DNA from 4 places in the Mongoliitalea daihaiensis genome. Region 2 is predicted to be linked to each of the others. Evidence: riboswitches for the same ligand, from Rfam matches in the RefSeq annotation. Region 2 holds a riboswitch; each other region holds the start of a gene.
What was found. A riboswitch is a leader RNA that binds a small molecule or an ion and turns the genes downstream of it on or off. The one in region 2 is predicted to bind S-adenosylmethionine.
Positions count from the first base shown of each region.

Region 1 (4,214 bases), 910 kb from region 2:
CCCCTCACATTTAAATTACTTCAAAAGGGAGACTTTTGGTTATCTGAAACTCCAACTATTCCAAGCGTCGGTTGGGATGCTGCCATGAATAGAATTTGCTCTTTTGGTCAATTTCAAACAGAGGAGGGGATCGTTTTTTGGGTATTCAATGCCCACTATGATCATGTTGGACAAAAAGCTAGAGAAGAAAGCAGTAAACTGATCATGGGAAAAATTAAAGAGCTTAATAGTAAGAACGATCCAGTTATTTTCATGGGAGATTTGAATGTGACACCTGATAACATAGCGTATAAGACCATCATTCAATCTGATTTTTTAAAGGATAGTTATGAGCTGTCAGAGCAAGCGCCTCATGGGCCTATCGGTACGTTTAATGCCTTTAACTGGGACATGATGCCCGATAGAAGGATTGATTATATTTTTGTCAGTGAGCAAATAGGTGTAACAAAATATGCTGTTTTGTCTGACAATTATGGAAAAAAATACCCCTCTGATCACTTTCCGGTTTTTGCAAGAATATGGTTCAAATAGACTCAATCAGGAGCCTTTAAATTTGCGTTAAGAGGATGAAGGGTTTGAATGAATCGGTACTAATTTTTGATGATGGAAATATTGATTTTTTATAACTTAGCTGAGCAAGTAGGCTTTCTTACTCGATCAACTAATCAATCCAAGAGCTCAAATACCCTCATAAACCTCGGCTGTTCGCTCATCAGTATATCAAGTGCTAAGGTTTGTCTCTGACCATCTTTTGTGATGGAAAATCCTATTCGGCTTTGGGGAGGAAATGAAAACAAACAAGAAACACAAGAAAAATCAATAGAGACTACACAACTTTTACAAATTATCCATTTTTTAAGTCTATCGACTATTTCTGTTTCAGATAGATTAGAAGGTAAGCTCCCTAGAAAAGCATCTACAGGAATCCCTATCTTATCTTGGTCATCTAGTAACAAAGGATTACAAAAAGCTGTGTCTAAAGTGCATATCAAAGGATCATTGCGGTGAAACAATTCGCAGGAACTTGTCAATAAAAAACAGAGTAAGAATAGTAGTTTGATTGGATTTTTCATCTGTCAACAGTCTGATTATAGCTAGTACGCATGAAAAGCATAATCCGCTACACCCCTGACCAAAAATCCCATAAATTCCCTACATGAATTACACAAATAAAGAGGGAATGCAAATCCCCATTATCTCCAGTCCGAGATTGCAAATCTCGGACAGCAGGCAGCGGGTGTTTTTCAAAGATTAATCGTCTATTTAACACGCACAATTACATCGCCGCTAACCATGTATCAATTTATATCGCGTCAGTACATATCACTCTCTACCCCTCAAAATCAATCTATTCCAATATCTTACCTCGACTTCTCCAACGCCCGCTCAATATCAGCAATAATATCATCCTGATGCTCCAGACCTACCGAAATCCGTACCAAACCATCGGTGATCCTTACCAGAGCACGCTCTTCCGGACTAAGTTTGCTATGAGTAGTGGAGGCAGGATGGGTGACAATGCTGCGGCTATCACCGAGATTGGGCGTGATAGAAATCATCTGTAACTGATCAATGAAGCGTTGGGCTCTCACCAAACCACCATGTAGATTGAGCGTGATGATACCGCCCCCCAATTTCATTTGCTTTTTTGCTAGCTCATACTGGGGATGGCTAGGAAGAAATGGATATTTGACAAATTCTATATCCTTACTTTCTTGGAAGTATGAAGCTACTGCCAATGCATTGCTGCAATGCCTGTCCATTCTCACGGCCAAAGTCTCCATGCTTTTTGACAACACCCAAGCATTGAAAGGAGACATAGAAGGTCCAGTGTGTCGGGTGAAGTAAGTGACTTCATCCATCAATTCCTTAGTTCCCAAAATCAATCCTCCCAACACTCGTCCTTGTCCGTCAATGAATTTTGTTGCTGAATGTGTCACTATATGGGCTCCCCATTTGGCAGGTTGCTGCAGATAAGGGGTGGCAAAGCAATTGTCGACCACCAAAATTAGGTTATGGGCAGCAGCAAATTTTCCAGCCCATTCCAAATCAATGATCTCCAAACCTGGATTGGATGGCGTTTCTAAAAAAAGCATTTTGGTAGTTGGCTGCACTAACTGATCCCAATTTTGATAGTCTGAAATATCCCCATAGGTGGAGGTTATGCCCCATTTAGGAAATACTTTAGTCAACAGTTGGTGTGTAGATCCAAATAAGGAGCGTGCAGCCAAGATATGGTCTCCCTGCTGTAAAAGAGATGCTATTGAACCAAACATTGCTGCCATTCCTGAGGCAGTGGCGATTCCCGCTTCCGTTTCTTCAGCCACGCATAATTTATGAATCAATTCTGCAGTATTAGGATTGGAGTATCGGGAATAGATATTTCCCTCCACTTCTTCGGCAAACAGTTGACGGGCTTCTTCTGCACTTTCAAAGGTAAAAGAAGAGGTCAATGAAATAGGGATGGAGTGCTCCCGTTGATTGGGATTACTAGGGATATTTCGGATAGCGTTGGTTTCAAAATTAGACATGGGATTGCTTAATCAATGAGTTATTGTTTTTTTTAAACTATGGAAGGATACTGGTAAGGGTAGGTGATGACGATCTAAATTACTCCTATACTCGCTTGCGCTTGTATGACGCCTGCTAGTAGATCCATTAAAAATACCGGTAAGATGTTCCGATAAAGGAAAGAAAGTAAGGTTGAAGGTAGTAATTGTTTTGTACATAATCGTCAATTTATAGTTCCCCTAGGGGCAGGTTTTGGCACCTTTTCCTTGAGGGGGAATGGTTGCCAGAGGGTCACGGAGCCTGGTCTCTTACCTCTTCTTTATAAATTCGATAAAGAATCTGGCACAAAGAAAAGGACAGTCTCCTTGAAAAGCAAATTTGTTAATGGCTTTTCAAGAGAATGTCCTTTGAATCTATATGATCAAAGAGTCTCGAAAGGCTAGTTGGTCATCGCTGGAATATCTTTCTTGGAATTGGTCTCCCGATCTCCTACTTCTAAAACTTCGTAGACCACAAATTTTGCAGCTCCTCTCCAAGGAAGTGGGCTCAGATATTCCTTGTAGCGTAGTTCCACAAAGCGACCACTTGCTCTTTCCAATTGCTGGGCTACTTCATCTCCTTGGGCACTGAATCTAAATTCATTACTTTGAAGAGCACCTGCCGATGGACTTTGAAAGCCATCCTGAACCAAGCGTCCTTCCCAAGTCTTAAAAACAAATCCTTTTTTTTCAAAATAATTGAGTGTTCCTCCTTTGACTCCTTCTCCGAATACGAAGAAATATCGCCAATATACCAAGGCTACCAATACGAGGATGATTATTGGAATGCTTACTTTTAAAAATTTTCCCATGATATGCTGTGTTTAAATTCCAATAAATGTAAGAAAAGCTGCTTTCATTTTACAATCTTAAAAACATTCTGTCCTCAAATTTTATTTCAATACCATGCAAATGTTTCAGTTTTCATCGGATCGTAATTTATTACCCGCCCAAGGGGAGGCCTTCTATTATCAAGCATTTTTCAGTGATGAACAGTGCAGGACTTATTGGCATCGTTTGACACAGGAAATTGCTTGGAAGCAAGAACCTATATGGATGTTTGGCAAACAAGTGATGCAACCTAGACTCACAGCTTTGTATGGTGATCCTGAGAGACCCTATGGATACTCTGGCATTGAAATGATTCCTGTTGCATGGACAGATTTTTTGTTAGAAATCAAAAAGGCCGTGGAGCAAGTGTCTGAGGAGACCTTCACCCATGTTTTATTGAATTATTACCGTCATGGGGCTGATAGTATGGGCTGGCATAGGGATAATGAAAAAGTTCTCGGAGAAAACCCAACTATTGCATCCGTAAGTTTTGGGGCATCCAGAGCATTTCAATTGCGGCACTATCAAACAAAATCGATGAAGCAATCTATAGCCTTGGAAAATGGATCGCTGCTCTTAATGAAGGGGGAGTGTCAGCACTATTGGGAACATCAAATCCCCAAAACCAAAAAGGTTTTGGGGGGTAGAATTAATTTAACTTTTCGAAAATTACTGTACTAACCATTTGTAGGTTCCATAACCTTCTTTATCCATATCTGCTAAGGGTATAAACTTCATAGCAGCAGAATTCATGCAATAGCGAAGATTGGTTGGTTCCGGCCCATCATTGAATACATGGCCTAAGTGTGATTCGCCTAATTTGCTTCGGACTTC
Region 1 is NZ_CP063779.1:2,659,589-2,663,802, forward strand. Features, by position in the region: gene IPZ59_RS11170 (endonuclease/exonuclease/phosphatase family protein) at 1-531, shown strand, start outside; gene IPZ59_RS11175 (hypothetical protein) at 757-1,008, shown strand; gene IPZ59_RS11180 (trans-sulfuration enzyme family protein) at 1,362-2,531, opposite strand; SAM riboswitch class I at 2,737-2,839, opposite strand; gene IPZ59_RS11185 (hypothetical protein) at 2,951-3,361, opposite strand; gene IPZ59_RS11190 (alpha-ketoglutarate-dependent dioxygenase AlkB family protein) at 3,462-4,061, shown strand; gene msrB (peptide-methionine (R)-S-oxide reductase MsrB) at 4,050-4,214, opposite strand, start outside.
Region 1: it holds a riboswitch for S-adenosylmethionine, as region 2 does, so the genes downstream of both, IPZ59_RS11180 (trans-sulfuration enzyme family protein) here and IPZ59_RS07410 (O-acetylhomoserine aminocarboxypropyltransferase/cysteine synthase family protein) in region 2, are expected to answer to the same signal.

Region 2 (4,214 bases):
ATATATCAATCACATTCATGAACATGGTGTAGGTCCAAAAGAATTTAAATTCATACAAGAAGTAATTTGGGATGAAGAACATCAAAAACTTTGGATAATACCAATGGATTTGCCAAAGGAAATGGTTTACGATCCCAAAGGTAGTTTTATAGAAGAGTTCAAGGTAAGTCCTAATTCCTATGTAAAAGAATTTGTGGTCTTTGGTAAAGATAGATTTACTTTGAATCTGTCACATATGGATTTTAGTGATAATGTTGTTTTGCATAAAAAGCTTGGCTTAGATAAAAGTTGGGTCCCTTTTGACGAAAAGCTAGATAATTCACCGATTGTAAATGTAAATTCTCTCTTTAAATCAGGTGATCGTGCCATTTTTTCCATTGGAGCAAGAGATACTATTTACGAATACAATCATAAAACAGAGGAGGTTTCTGTCAAATTTGCTGTGGATTTTGGGAGGAGAAAAATTCCTAATGATTATTTTTCCTTACCATATGAAGAACAGTTCCAGCAATTTTGGAATTCAAACTCTTTGGCTGGTATAAATGATCTTTATGAAGTGGGAAAATATATCACTTTTATGGGGTTAAGTTCTGAAGGATTTGAAGTATTTATTTATGATATGAAAAATGAAGTTTTATATGACTCCAAAAATTTGTTTTCTGAACATTTGAAAGGAGCTTATATTGAGAGGATTCTAGGAGTAACAAAAGAAGGTGAATTTATCGGAACTTTGAATTCAAAAGACATTAAAAGCATCAAGGAAACTCGTCCGATAAAGAAAAACTTCGAAAGCTTTGATGATATCGATAGGGAAGATAAAGTTTTGGTGCTGTTTTCTTTTAAGTAAAAAATTTTTAAAAAATATACACACATAGTATACTGGAGTACCCTATGAAGTCTTGTAACTGGACATTTCTCAAGGCAGCTATAAAGCCTTAGGTAAAACACCCCATTACCCATACCACATCGAAGATGGGCATTATTTCGTAAAGTTAGAGACCGACTAGCGTGTAGCTATTTTGCGCTTACCCATTTATTAGAAAAGTACACCTGTCAGGAGATGTATACGCTGACAGGTGTATTTTTTTGCATTTAGAGCTTATCAAAAGCCTGCTGGAAATCTTCTTTGATATCTTCAATGTGCTCGATTCCCAAAGATACCCGAAGCATGGTTGGAGTTACTCCCGCAGCCGTTTGTTCTTCTTGGCTTAGTTGCTGATGGGTGGTTGCAGATGGTTGAATGATCAAGGTTTTTGCATCGCCTACATTTGCCAGGTGAGAGACCAATTTCAATTCACTGATAAACTGGCTGGTGCTTTCTTTATCACCTTTTAGTTCGAAGCTCAACACTCCTCCAAAGCCATGAGTCAGGTATTTTTTGCCGAGTGCATGATGGGGAGAGGAAGGGAGTCCGGGATAGTTTACTTTCTGCACTTTTGGATGGTTTTCCAGCCAAGTTGCCAATGCCAAAGCATTCTCTACGGTTCGTTGCACCCGCAGGGAGAGAGTTTCCAGTCCTTGTAGCAACAAAAAGGAATTGAAGGGGCTTAAGGCTGGTCCAAAGTCTCTCAATCCTTCTACTCTGGTCCTCATGGCAAAGGAAATATTGGGTAATCCCAATGGATTGTTTTCTCCAAACACTTCCCAGAAATTCAATCCATGATAGCCCTCTGATGGTTCGGAGAATTGTGGGAATTTGCCATTACCCCAATTGTAATTTCCTCCATCGACGATGATGCCGCCTATGGAAGTTCCGTGTCCTCCAATCCACTTGGTGGCAGAGGAAGTGACGATATTGGCTCCGTGCTTAATTGGCTGGCATAAATAGCCTCCTGCTCCAAAGGTGTTATCCACCACCAAGGGTAAGTCGTATTTCTGGGCCAGTTTGGCAAAGGCTTCGAAGTCTGGGATATTGAATTCAGGATTCCCGATGGTTTCCAGATAGATAGCTTTGGTATGTTCATCAATCAATGGTTCGAAATCTTCTGCATTGTTCCCTTTGGCGAATTTGGCAGTGATGCCGATTCTTTTGAAAGCCACTTTAAACTGATTGTAGGTACCGCCATAGAGCGAAGGGCTGGAGACAAAGTTTTCTCCTGCCTGAATGATATTATTCAAGGCCAAGAATTGAGCTGCCTGTCCTGAGGAAGTTGCCACCGCTGCTACTCCACCTTCCAACGCTGCGAGTCGCTGCTCGAAGACATCTGTGGTGGGGTTCATGATACGGGTATAGATATTCCCGAACTCTTTTAGCGCAAACAAATTTGCGCCGTGTTCAGCGGAATTGAACACGTAGGAGGTGGTTTGATAAATGGGGACCGCTCTGGAATTGGTTGTTGGGTCGGGGTTCTGTCCTGCATGTAGCTGCAAGGTTTCAAATCGATAAGCCATGGATATTGAAGTTTAAATTTATGATTATTAGTTAACTATGGTCCGAAAACCTAGATGTTATCGTGCAAGCCAATCGTTGATACCGTTAATCTGTAATCAAGATGAAGCCAAGTGAATAAGAAAGGGTAGTAAGCAATGTATATCATATGGTCAAGAATTTATAGTTCCAAGGAATGCTTGGTGGGAATTGGCACCTTTTCGATAGTTCGATTGGTTGCCAGAGGGTCGTAGAGCCCATCTCTCGCCTCTTCTGTATAAATCCCAACACCTAAAAAGTGAAAGGATGATGCAAAGAAAGGAATGCTTAGACACAAATGCAAATAAAAGTCTACAAAAATTATAGAGTTTATGTATTTTATTTAAAATAGGATGTTTTTATGCAGTAAATGCCTAAGCTAACCTGTTTTTCACGGGAACTTTTGAGATTCGATTTTTATTTTACTGCTTTATTCCCCACTTTTAAGATTCAAAAAAATCTAGCCATGGAGCTCCAACTATCCACCCCTGCCTTATTATTTTCTGCGATTACGTTGATGATGCTGGCTTTTACAAACCGCTTTTTGGCCATTGCTAATCTCATACGGGGATTGCACAAAAAATACTTGGAAAATCCCGAGCAGGAGATAATTATTGAGCAAATTCACAACTTGAAAAAGCGCTTGAGCATGATCAAATACATGCAGTTGTGCGGAGTCTTGAGTTTCTTGCTCTGTGTGATATGTATGTTTCTTATTTTTATTGACGCCCAAGAGGCTGCAGATTATGTATTTATTGGCAGCATGTTGGCTTTATTGGTGTCTTTAGGAATTTCTATGGTGGAAATCCTGATTTCAACTCAAGCGCTGACCTTAGAAATTCAGGATATGGAATCTGCATTTCAAAAAAGGTCCTCAAGCTTTTGGTTTAAAAAAGATAAAAACGATGAATAAATTACTGATTATAGGGTTCTTTTTGCTTGTATCTTGCAAGGAGGCCGCGGTTACACAAGCTCAAGAAGCTTGGGGCGGAGAACGTTTAAAAACAATTGTCTTAACAAATTTACAAGAAACTGAGGATTTTTATACTTGGTCTTCGGATAGAATTCCTATGGTTTCCGCCCATCGGGGAGGCCCATATCCGGGCTTTCCAGAGAATTCTTTGGAGGCTTTCGAAAACACCTTGAAGCATACTCCATCCATCATAGAATTTGATGTAGCATTGACCAAGGACTCGGTGTTAGTCTTGATGCATGACAATACCTTGGATCGGACCACTACTGGTAAAGGACGAGTTATTGACCACACCTATGAAGAAATTCAAGACTTATTCTTGGTGGATAAAGAAGGAACGGTGACTGACTTTAAAGTACCAACCTTGGAAGAAGTTTTAGCTTGGGGGAAAGGAAAAAGCTTGTTTACAGTAGACATCAAGCGGGAGGTTCCTTTTGAAATGATTGTAGATGCCATCAAAAGGCATGAAGCTGAACCATATGCAGCTGTCATCACTTACAGTTTGGAAGCAGCACAACAAATCCATCGCCTGCATTCAGACTTGATGTTGTCGGTGAGTATCCGAAATGAGGAGGAACTTGCACGTTTCCAAGCTTCAGGCATTCCTGTAAACCGTTGGATTGCATTTACAGGGACCTCCGAGCGATCAGCGGCATTCAATCAGCAGTTGCACGAACTCGGGGTGTTTACCATCTTAGGCACCCTAGGCAACTTAGACCGAAGCGCCATTGCTAGAGGAGATCAGTTGTATGTTGGTTTTGTACAAAATGGTGCGGATATCTTGGCTACTGATAGACCCATTGAAGCAGCAAAGGCAATTGAAGGATTGATACC
Region 2 is NZ_CP063779.1:1,745,892-1,750,105, forward strand. Features, by position in the region: gene IPZ59_RS07405 (6-bladed beta-propeller) at 1-847, shown strand, start outside; gene IPZ59_RS07410 (O-acetylhomoserine aminocarboxypropyltransferase/cysteine synthase family protein) at 1,093-2,391, opposite strand; SAM riboswitch class I at 2,547-2,652, opposite strand; gene IPZ59_RS07415 (DUF2721 domain-containing protein) at 2,874-3,320, shown strand; gene IPZ59_RS07420 (glycerophosphodiester phosphodiesterase family protein) at 3,313-4,214, shown strand, end outside.

Region 3 (4,214 bases), 1.1 Mb from region 2:
GAGAAGCAAATTTTGCAGATCATGGAGCCAATAGGCTAGGTGCCAACTCCCTGCTACAAGCATGTGTGGATGGGTATTTTATTGCTCCGCATACAGTCATGAATTACCTAGCAGGGGAAAAGCCTTCCGAAACTCCACATCATGAATTTGGCACTATCGAACGCTTAGAAACCGAAAAACGAATCCAACGATTGCTTCAGATCGGCGGTAATAAAACTGCCGAACAATTCCACAGAGCATTAGGAACCATCCTTACCAAAGAATGTGGGCTAGCTCGTGAAAAATCCGTCATGGAAGCAGGACTTGAAAAAATCAAAGCCCTGCAACAAGAATTCTACACCCATTTAAAAGTCCCCGGTAATGCCAAACAATTGAACATGGAATTGGAAAAAGCCGCCCGAGTTGAAGACTATTTAGAACTTGCTCAGTTAATCTTCCACGATGCTTTGCAACGCGAGGAATCCTGTGGCGCACACTTTAGAGTAGAACATCAAACTCCCGGAGGAGAAGCCAAAAGGGATGATTTAAACTATCAATTTGTATCTGCATGGGAATATGCAGATGGCAACTTTAAACTCCACAAGGAAGACTTACATTTTGAATTTATCAAACCACAAGAACGTACCTACACCTGATGATGAAACTAACATTAAAAATATGGAGACAAGCATCCAATGTATCCAAAGGATCATTTGAAACGTATGAGTTGATTGATTTACATCCAGAGATGTCAGTACCAGAGATGTTGGATGTGTTAAATGAGCAGCTCATTTTGGAAGGCAAGGAACCTGTAGCATTTGACTCAGATTGTAGAGAAGGTATCTGTGGACAATGTGGCTTTGTTATCAATGGAAATATTCATAGCCCGGAAAAAGGTGTGACTACTTGTCAAACCCATTTGAGAAGTTTTAAAAGTGGAGAAACTTTAGTCATCGAGCCTTTCCGTGCCAAAGCCTTCCCCATCAAAAAAGACCTTTGTATAGACCGGAGAGCTTTTGATCGTATCATCATGGCCGGTGGCTACATCAGTGTCAATACAGGGCAAGCTCCTGAAGCTAACAGTACCCGAATCTCACATGAATTAGCCGAAGAAGCTTTTGACTCAGCTGCATGTATCGGTTGTGGTGCTTGTGTAGCTATGTGTAAAAATGCCAGTGCAGCTCTCTTTACAGGGGCCAAAATCAGTCATTTAGCCATGTTGCCACAAGGAAGTGTAGAAGCTGGTAAGCGCGTCAAATCCATGGTAGCTCAAATGGATGCGGAAGGCTTTGGCTCTTGCACCATGACCAAAGCCTGTGAAGCAGTCTGTCCACAAGGGATTTCTGTTGCGAATATCGTACGGATGAATTCAGAATATTGGAAAGCTTAAAAAAATATTTAGTAATCGTTGGATAATCCAAATTCCAACTATTACTTTGCAGTATCCTTTCACTTTTTAGTGCTTGGATTTATATAGAAGAGGCGAGAGACAGGCTCTGAGACCCTCTGGCAACCATCCGTGTGGAAAGGTGCCAATTCCTGCCGATTGGAATATCTCCCTTCGGAACTATAAATTCAACAGTTATGATACGTATACCCATACAGCATTAACACATCTTATTCAAAAGCAAACGATTAATCCTATTCGTTTCTTCCATTGGCTTTGGGCCAATCGCATTTACTTGTGTTACATCTTCTTAGTTTACCTTTCCCATGAATTTGATCAGCAGTTATTATACCATCGATATGAGTCAAGATACCTTTATCCATCGTGAATCCTTTACACTAGAATCCGGAGAAGTTTTACCCGAATTTGAGTTATCCTATACGACCATGGGTAATCTCAATGCTTCCAAAGACAATGTGATATGGGTTATCCATGCATTAACAGGCGATGCAAAGGTATCAGATTGGTGGAGTGGACTCATCGGTGAGGACCGCTTCTATGATCCATCCAAGCATTTTATTATCTGTGCTAATTTATTGGGTTCCAGTTATGGCAGTACCTCTCCCCTTTCAGTGAACCCAATTACCGGAGATTTCTATTATTATGACTTCCCGCATGTCACACCCCGAGATATGGCGAATTCTTTGGACTTGCTGAGACAACATCTTGAAATTGAGAGCATAGACACCATTATTGGTGGTTCCTTGGGAGGTCAAGTAGGATTGGAATGGTCATATCTCCTCCAAGATCGAGTTAGACACAGCATTATCATAGCATCTAATGCCAAAGCTACGCCATGGATACGGGGCTTTAACGAAACGCAGCGAATGGCCATCGCTTCTGATTGTACCTGGGGCGAACGGCAGCCAAATGCTGGCAAAGAAGGCCTCAAGACAGCACGCGCCATAGCCATGCTTTCCTATCGGCATCCCAAAGATTTTGAACTCAAACAAGAAGATCAAGAAGAAAAACTGGACAACTACCGCATCTCCTCTTACCTCCAATACCAAGGTCAGAAACTTTCCCAGCGCTTCAATGCTTTTTCTTACTGGGCCTTGAGCAAATCGATGGACTCCCATGACTTGGGAAGAAAAAGAGGCGGACTGACATTAGCCTTACAACAAATACCTAGCAAGGTTTTGGCCATTGGGGTGGATACCGATATGCTGTTTTTAAAGGAAGAATCCCAATTCATTGCTAAGAATGTACCCAAAGGAACCTATCGGGAAATTAGCTCTCATTTGGGACATGATGCATTTCTTATAGAATATGAACAAATGAGTTATATTCTCAGTAGTTTCTATTTAGAAGATACGCTTTGAGGGTTACTTGGTAATCAAAAGCTCGAAGACCAATACGCCCTCTTCTATATCCGCTCGGTTGGGATGTGTCGTGCAAACCCACATTCCTGCCAGATCGGAATAAAGTAATTGAGGATTGTAGGAATTTGAAGGAAACAAGAATTCACCTTGCTTTTCATAGGTAGAGTTCACCAAAATCATTCCCCATTTGGAAGGAATAAATTCCATTCCAAAAACCTCTTCTTCAGGTTTTTCCTCAAACTTTACAATTCTAGCAAGCAATTGCTGTTTTGGTAATGGAAAGAGCTCCCAATAAGCATCTGAATAATTTAACAACCGCATAATTTCATCCATATCTTCAAAAATATCTTTTGAAGAGGAAGGAGGCATAGGGGAAAATTGACTAAAAGAAACTTCTTTTTGCAGCAATTCTCCTTCTTGGAAGGCCCAAATATCCTTAAAATTGTGATTGATGATTACTGCACCATTCAGTCCTCTAAATAAGGTAGGCATGATATTTTTATTCAGGTTAGTTCCTAAAAAATCGGTAGAGTAAGTGGAAACAACACTGATTTCATTCGATTCCAAATCCAAACGAAGCAAATTAGGTGTTTTTTGAATTTCTTCTACACTTAAGGTATTCCAAGCAAATGTCAACGGTGCCGCAGGAAAGTAAATACTAGATTCCTCCACAATAAAATTAAAATTCAAAAGTGAAACATTTTGAGCCAAAAGCCTCTCAGTGGGTATAGAAACCCGTTGAAGAATAGTGCCTTCTGCATCGAATTGAATTAGTTTATCGCCAAAAGTCGAAACCCAAAATGACTCATCATACCCCCATTGAATATCCTGTCTAGGTCCGTCTAAACCATCTGGACCATCTTCTTCTAACTTGATAACCAAAGGAGATGCATCCTCAATGTCCTTATAAATGGCAATTTCCGAAGTAGGATTGTTAATCACTAAGATGTTGCCAGCGGGCGACACCCTCCATCCAAGATTAAACTGTCCCCAACCTTCTGGTAACTGGAGCTGCTTGGTTTGTCCTGTCAATTCAAAAATGAGCGCATCGATTTTGTCGGATTTAGTACCACAGGATAGCAGCAGCAATCCAATTACAGCGAAGAAAAAGTGTCGAATCATCGTTTTTAATTTAAATTTAAAAATTAAGTTTCAACTATGCAACTAATTTTTTAACCACTTACATGTACAGACATAAGCTCAAACAAATTTCATTGGACAAATCTTACTTTTTTACTAGTTTAATCCCATGAAATTCACACAAATCAAAGAAATTTGCTTGTACATTTCCGATTTGGATTTGGCAGAGGATTTCTATGGTGACACGTTGGAAATGCCCATGATTTCAAAAGTAAGTGGAAGGCATATTTTCTTTCGCTGTGGTACTTCTGTCTTACTATGCTTTATTCCTGAGGTGACAGCTAAAGAGACTTCACTCCCAGCGCATTATGCTAAAGGCAAGCAGC
Region 3 is NZ_CP063779.1:2,820,338-2,824,551, reverse strand. Features, by position in the region: gene IPZ59_RS11860 (fumarate reductase/succinate dehydrogenase flavoprotein subunit) at 1-635, shown strand, start outside; gene IPZ59_RS11855 (succinate dehydrogenase/fumarate reductase iron-sulfur subunit) at 638-1,369, shown strand; SAM riboswitch class I at 1,446-1,555, shown strand; gene IPZ59_RS11850 (homoserine O-acetyltransferase family protein) at 1,693-2,748, shown strand; gene IPZ59_RS11845 (DUF4221 family protein) at 2,752-3,870, opposite strand; gene IPZ59_RS11840 (VOC family protein) at 3,998-4,214, shown strand, end outside.
Region 3: it holds a riboswitch for S-adenosylmethionine, as region 2 does, so the genes downstream of both, IPZ59_RS11850 (homoserine O-acetyltransferase family protein) here and IPZ59_RS07410 (O-acetylhomoserine aminocarboxypropyltransferase/cysteine synthase family protein) in region 2, are expected to answer to the same signal.

Region 4 (4,214 bases), 1.3 Mb from region 2:
TCGTATACTTCCAACATCGTGGGATTGACAATTCCCATATCCATTCCATGTTTGATAGCATGGTACAAAAATGCCGCATGCATGGCTTCCCGTACTCGGTCATTGCCACGGAAAGAAAAACTGACATTACTCACCCCTCCACTGACCTTTGCTCCAGGGAGATTTTGCTTGATCCATTGAGTAGCCAAGAAAAAATCCAAAGCGTTGCGTCTATGTTCTTCCATGCCGGTAGCTACCGGGAATATATTCGGATCAAAGATGATGTCATGTGGATTGAAGTTGACCACCTCCACCAACAAATCATAACTGCGTTTACATATCTCCACTCTCCGCTCGTATGTATCAGCTTGGCCTTTTTCATCAAAAGCCATCACTACCACCGCTGCTCCAAATTTCTTGATGGTTTTTGCTTGATGAATGAATTCCGCTTCTCCATTTTTCAAACTGATGGAATTCACAATACTCTTCCCTTGCACACATTTCAATCCTGCCACAATAATCTCCCATCTAGAAGAATCAATCATAATAGGAATACGGCTGATTTCCGGTTCGGAAGCAATCAAATTTAAAAAGCGTGTCATAGCAGCCACTCCATCCAACATCCCTTCATCCATACACACATCCAAGACCTGTGCTCCACCTCTAACCTGATCCAAAGCCACATCCAAGGCCTCATCGTATTGACTGTTGAGAATCAAACGGGCAAATTTTTTGGAGCCTGTCACGTTGGTTCGCTCTCCTACGTTGACAAAATTGATTTCAGGTGTGAAAACCAATGGCTCCAAACCAGATAATTTCAAAACTTGACTATTTCTGATCTTACTCATCACGTTCTACTTCAAATGTTCTTCTTCGGGGACTATAATTAGCCGCTATACTTGCAATCGCCTGAATATGCTCTGGAGTAGTCCCACAACATCCCCCCAAAATATTCACAAAGCCTTCTTTCAAAAAGACCTCAATCTGATCTGCCATTTCTGTTGCGCCCTGATCATATTGACCAAATTCATTGGGTAACCCTGCATTGGGATATGCAGATACCAGAAATGGAGCATTTTCAGCCAAAACCTTCAGATATGGTCTCAGTTCTTTGGCGCCCAAGGCACAATTTAATCCTACTGAAAACAGAGGCACATGAGATACAGAGATTAAAAAAGCCTCAGTAGTTTGCCCAGAAAGCGTTCGTCCCGAAGCATCTGTAATAGTGCCAGAAATCATGACAGGAATCCCACCCTCTTCGGGATTTAAAGGAATGTTTCGCTGCTCAAAGACTTCTTGAATTGCATACAATGCCGCTTTTGCATTGAGTGTATCGAAAATGGTTTCCACCAATAAGATATCTGATCCCCCATCCAACAATCCTTTTACTTGTTCTTCATAAGCAGTTACCAATTGATCGAATGTAATCGCACGATACCCTGGGTCGTTGACATCCGGAGAAAGAGATGCAGTCCTATTGGTTGGACCCAATGCACCTGCTACAAACCGAGGGCAAGCTGGATTTTTAGCTGAAAATTCATCCGCAACTTCTCGGGCAATTTTGGCTGATTCAAAATTGATCGTATACGCCAGCTGAGAAAGTCCATAATCTTCCTGTGCAATGGATGTTCCTGAAAACGTGTTGGTTTCGATGATATCTGCACCTGCTTCAAAATAAGCAGCATGGATTGCCTTGATGATGTCAGGTCGGGAAAGGGACAACAAGTCATTATTCCCTTTCAATGGTTTGGGATGATTGGCTAGTTCGGGCGTTCTGAAATCCTGTTCCGATAGCTTGTAGCGCTGAATCATGGTGCCCATGGCTCCATCTAAGATCAAGACTTTTTGTTGCGCAAGTGATAATAACTGTTCCGTTCTGTTTTTCATAATCGTTCATAAAAAGCTTATACGAGTAGAACCGGAAGATAAAAAGAGAATCAACCGCTCATCTTTTTCCGGCATTTCCGGAAGGGGAGTTAGCACCTTGAATACAGGTTGCTAAGACGTCATAGGGCCCATCCCTCAGTCTTTCTCGATAAGCAAGCTCAAAAGTACGGACAAAAGGTGAATTTATTGGACTTTTTTACAAAATTATACCTTCAAAAAAATGAAATCTTCAAAATTGAGGAGAAACATTGCTTAAATTGTAAATAAAAAAAACATCCCATGAGATATTTGATTATAATAGGGCTCTTTATTCTTGGTTGTACACCAAATAATGATGGTGTAACACGAACTCCAAGCTCACCTGCAGCTGAAAATAATACCTGGGACGCGGAGGCAAAACTCCAAGAACTGGGAATTTTCCTACCTGAACTTTCCACACCCCTTGCAAATTACGTACATGTTGTTCGGACAGGAAATCTCCTATTTTTAGCTGGGAAAGGACCTCAACTTCCAGAAGGAGGGTATATACTAGGAAAAGTTGGAAAGGATCTAAGTATAGATGAAGGAAGAGAAGCTGCAAGATTGACCGGCATTGCACAATTAGCCGTATTGAAGGCAGAACTTGGAGATTTGAATCGAGTAAAACAAATTGTGAAGGTATTCGGCATGGTCCATGCTGACAGTGATTTCACTCAGCACCCACAAGTAATCAATGGATTTTCCGATTTGATGGTAGATGTTTTTGGGGAAAAGGGAAAACATGCCCGATCCGCTGTCGGCATGAACTCCCTTCCATTAGGTTTTGCTGTAGAGATCGAACTGATCGTAGAAGTAGAGGACTAAGGCCTGATACCAATACTGAATTGCACATAGGGATTGCTCATGTAAGAGCTCATACCTAGATCTCCTAATCTGTAGGCACCTATAGGCTGCTCGTATCCTGCATGTACTGCTGCAAATAATTTAAAGAATTTACCTAAAGCCAGCGGAAGCCCATATCCAAGATATACCTCTGGCTTGACCATCAATCCCCTGCCTGTAAGTCTCCCATCAAAATTGGGGTTTTCAAACAACGTAGGAAAATCCGGTTTGGATGGGTTTATCAAGGTATAGCGAAGATTTCCATATCCAAGACCTCCCAGAACACCCATTTCAATGTTTTTGAATTCAAAAAACTTTTTCCCTAGATTGGCATAAAGTCGGACGGAGTTGAGGGTATGATTGTACTGTTCATTGGCTTGTCCACTCATGCCGAGGTTATACAAATCGACTCCATATAACCAATCTTTGTTATATCCAAGAACCTTCAATCCCCAATTATTTGGTCTGCCTCCAAAGGTATTTAGGCCGTTCTCTGCTAATTTTTCATTGAGATTTGTAGGACTGGTAAAATTCATACTTCCCAAAAAATGAACCCCTATATCGGCATCTTTATAAAAGTAATTATGATCTGGGATAGATATCCCTGCCCCCACTCGCAAAAACGCTCCACTCTGCGTAGAGCTAAAACTCATGCCATTGAGTTTCCATGAATCTTCAAATGGTGAAAAGGAATACCCAAACTTCGCAATCAGTTCCAAGGCTTCATTTCTTCCAGGGATCGGAAAATCATATGCTAAATGAAAACCGAATTCTGTTAGAAAACCTGTCAAATTCAAACTACCACGGTGAATATCTCCATCTCTCAAAATAAATCCTTGCCTTGGGTCTGTCATAAACTGATTAAAAGTTGATGGCTCCTCGGGATTAATCATTTGAAAATTCAATGAGCCAGTTCCAATAGCCATGTAATGAATCAATTGAAACCTTCCCTCTTCGGTAAAAGAAAAACCCACGTTTAGCATCGCCCGCGAGGTTCGGTAACCGATTTGATAATCATCAAAGTCTGCTCGAGGGCTCGTACTTTGGATTACTTCAAGGCCTAAAATAAAATCATTGAACCGGGCCATATACCCAATTGTATAATTGGAGTACCCCTTTCTCAAAGAACTTAACCCTTTGTCTTCCAATAGATTATTAAACTCCCTCAAATTAGCACTAGTCGTCCCAATAGTTCCATAAAAAGTCGAACGATTGCTCAAATTACTTTGGGCATGTAGTTCGTGGAAAAACAAAAGACTGATTAGAAGCCCTACAATTTTTTTCATCGCACCAATTTTGTACTCAAAAATACGCCTAATGTTGGGCAAACATCAAGAATTACTCAAATTATGTTGCAAGTGTTTGACCAGTTTAGCATACATGCTGTCAGGATTAAAAGGTTTAGGCACATAATCGTTCATTTTTAAAGCCTCAAACTGCTCCTGAATCTCCTCCCAAGGAGAGGCTGTCATTGCTATGATCGGTAA
Region 4 is NZ_CP063779.1:3,066,097-3,070,310, reverse strand. Features, by position in the region: gene metH (methionine synthase) at 1-827, opposite strand, end outside; gene IPZ59_RS12985 (homocysteine S-methyltransferase family protein) at 820-1,866, opposite strand; SAM riboswitch class I at 1,922-2,021, opposite strand; gene IPZ59_RS12980 (RidA family protein) at 2,146-2,709, shown strand; gene IPZ59_RS12975 (hypothetical protein) at 2,706-4,013, opposite strand; gene IPZ59_RS12970 (PAS domain S-box protein) at 4,059-4,214, opposite strand, start outside.
Region 4: it holds a riboswitch for S-adenosylmethionine, as region 2 does, so the genes downstream of both, IPZ59_RS12985 (homocysteine S-methyltransferase family protein) here and IPZ59_RS07410 (O-acetylhomoserine aminocarboxypropyltransferase/cysteine synthase family protein) in region 2, are expected to answer to the same signal.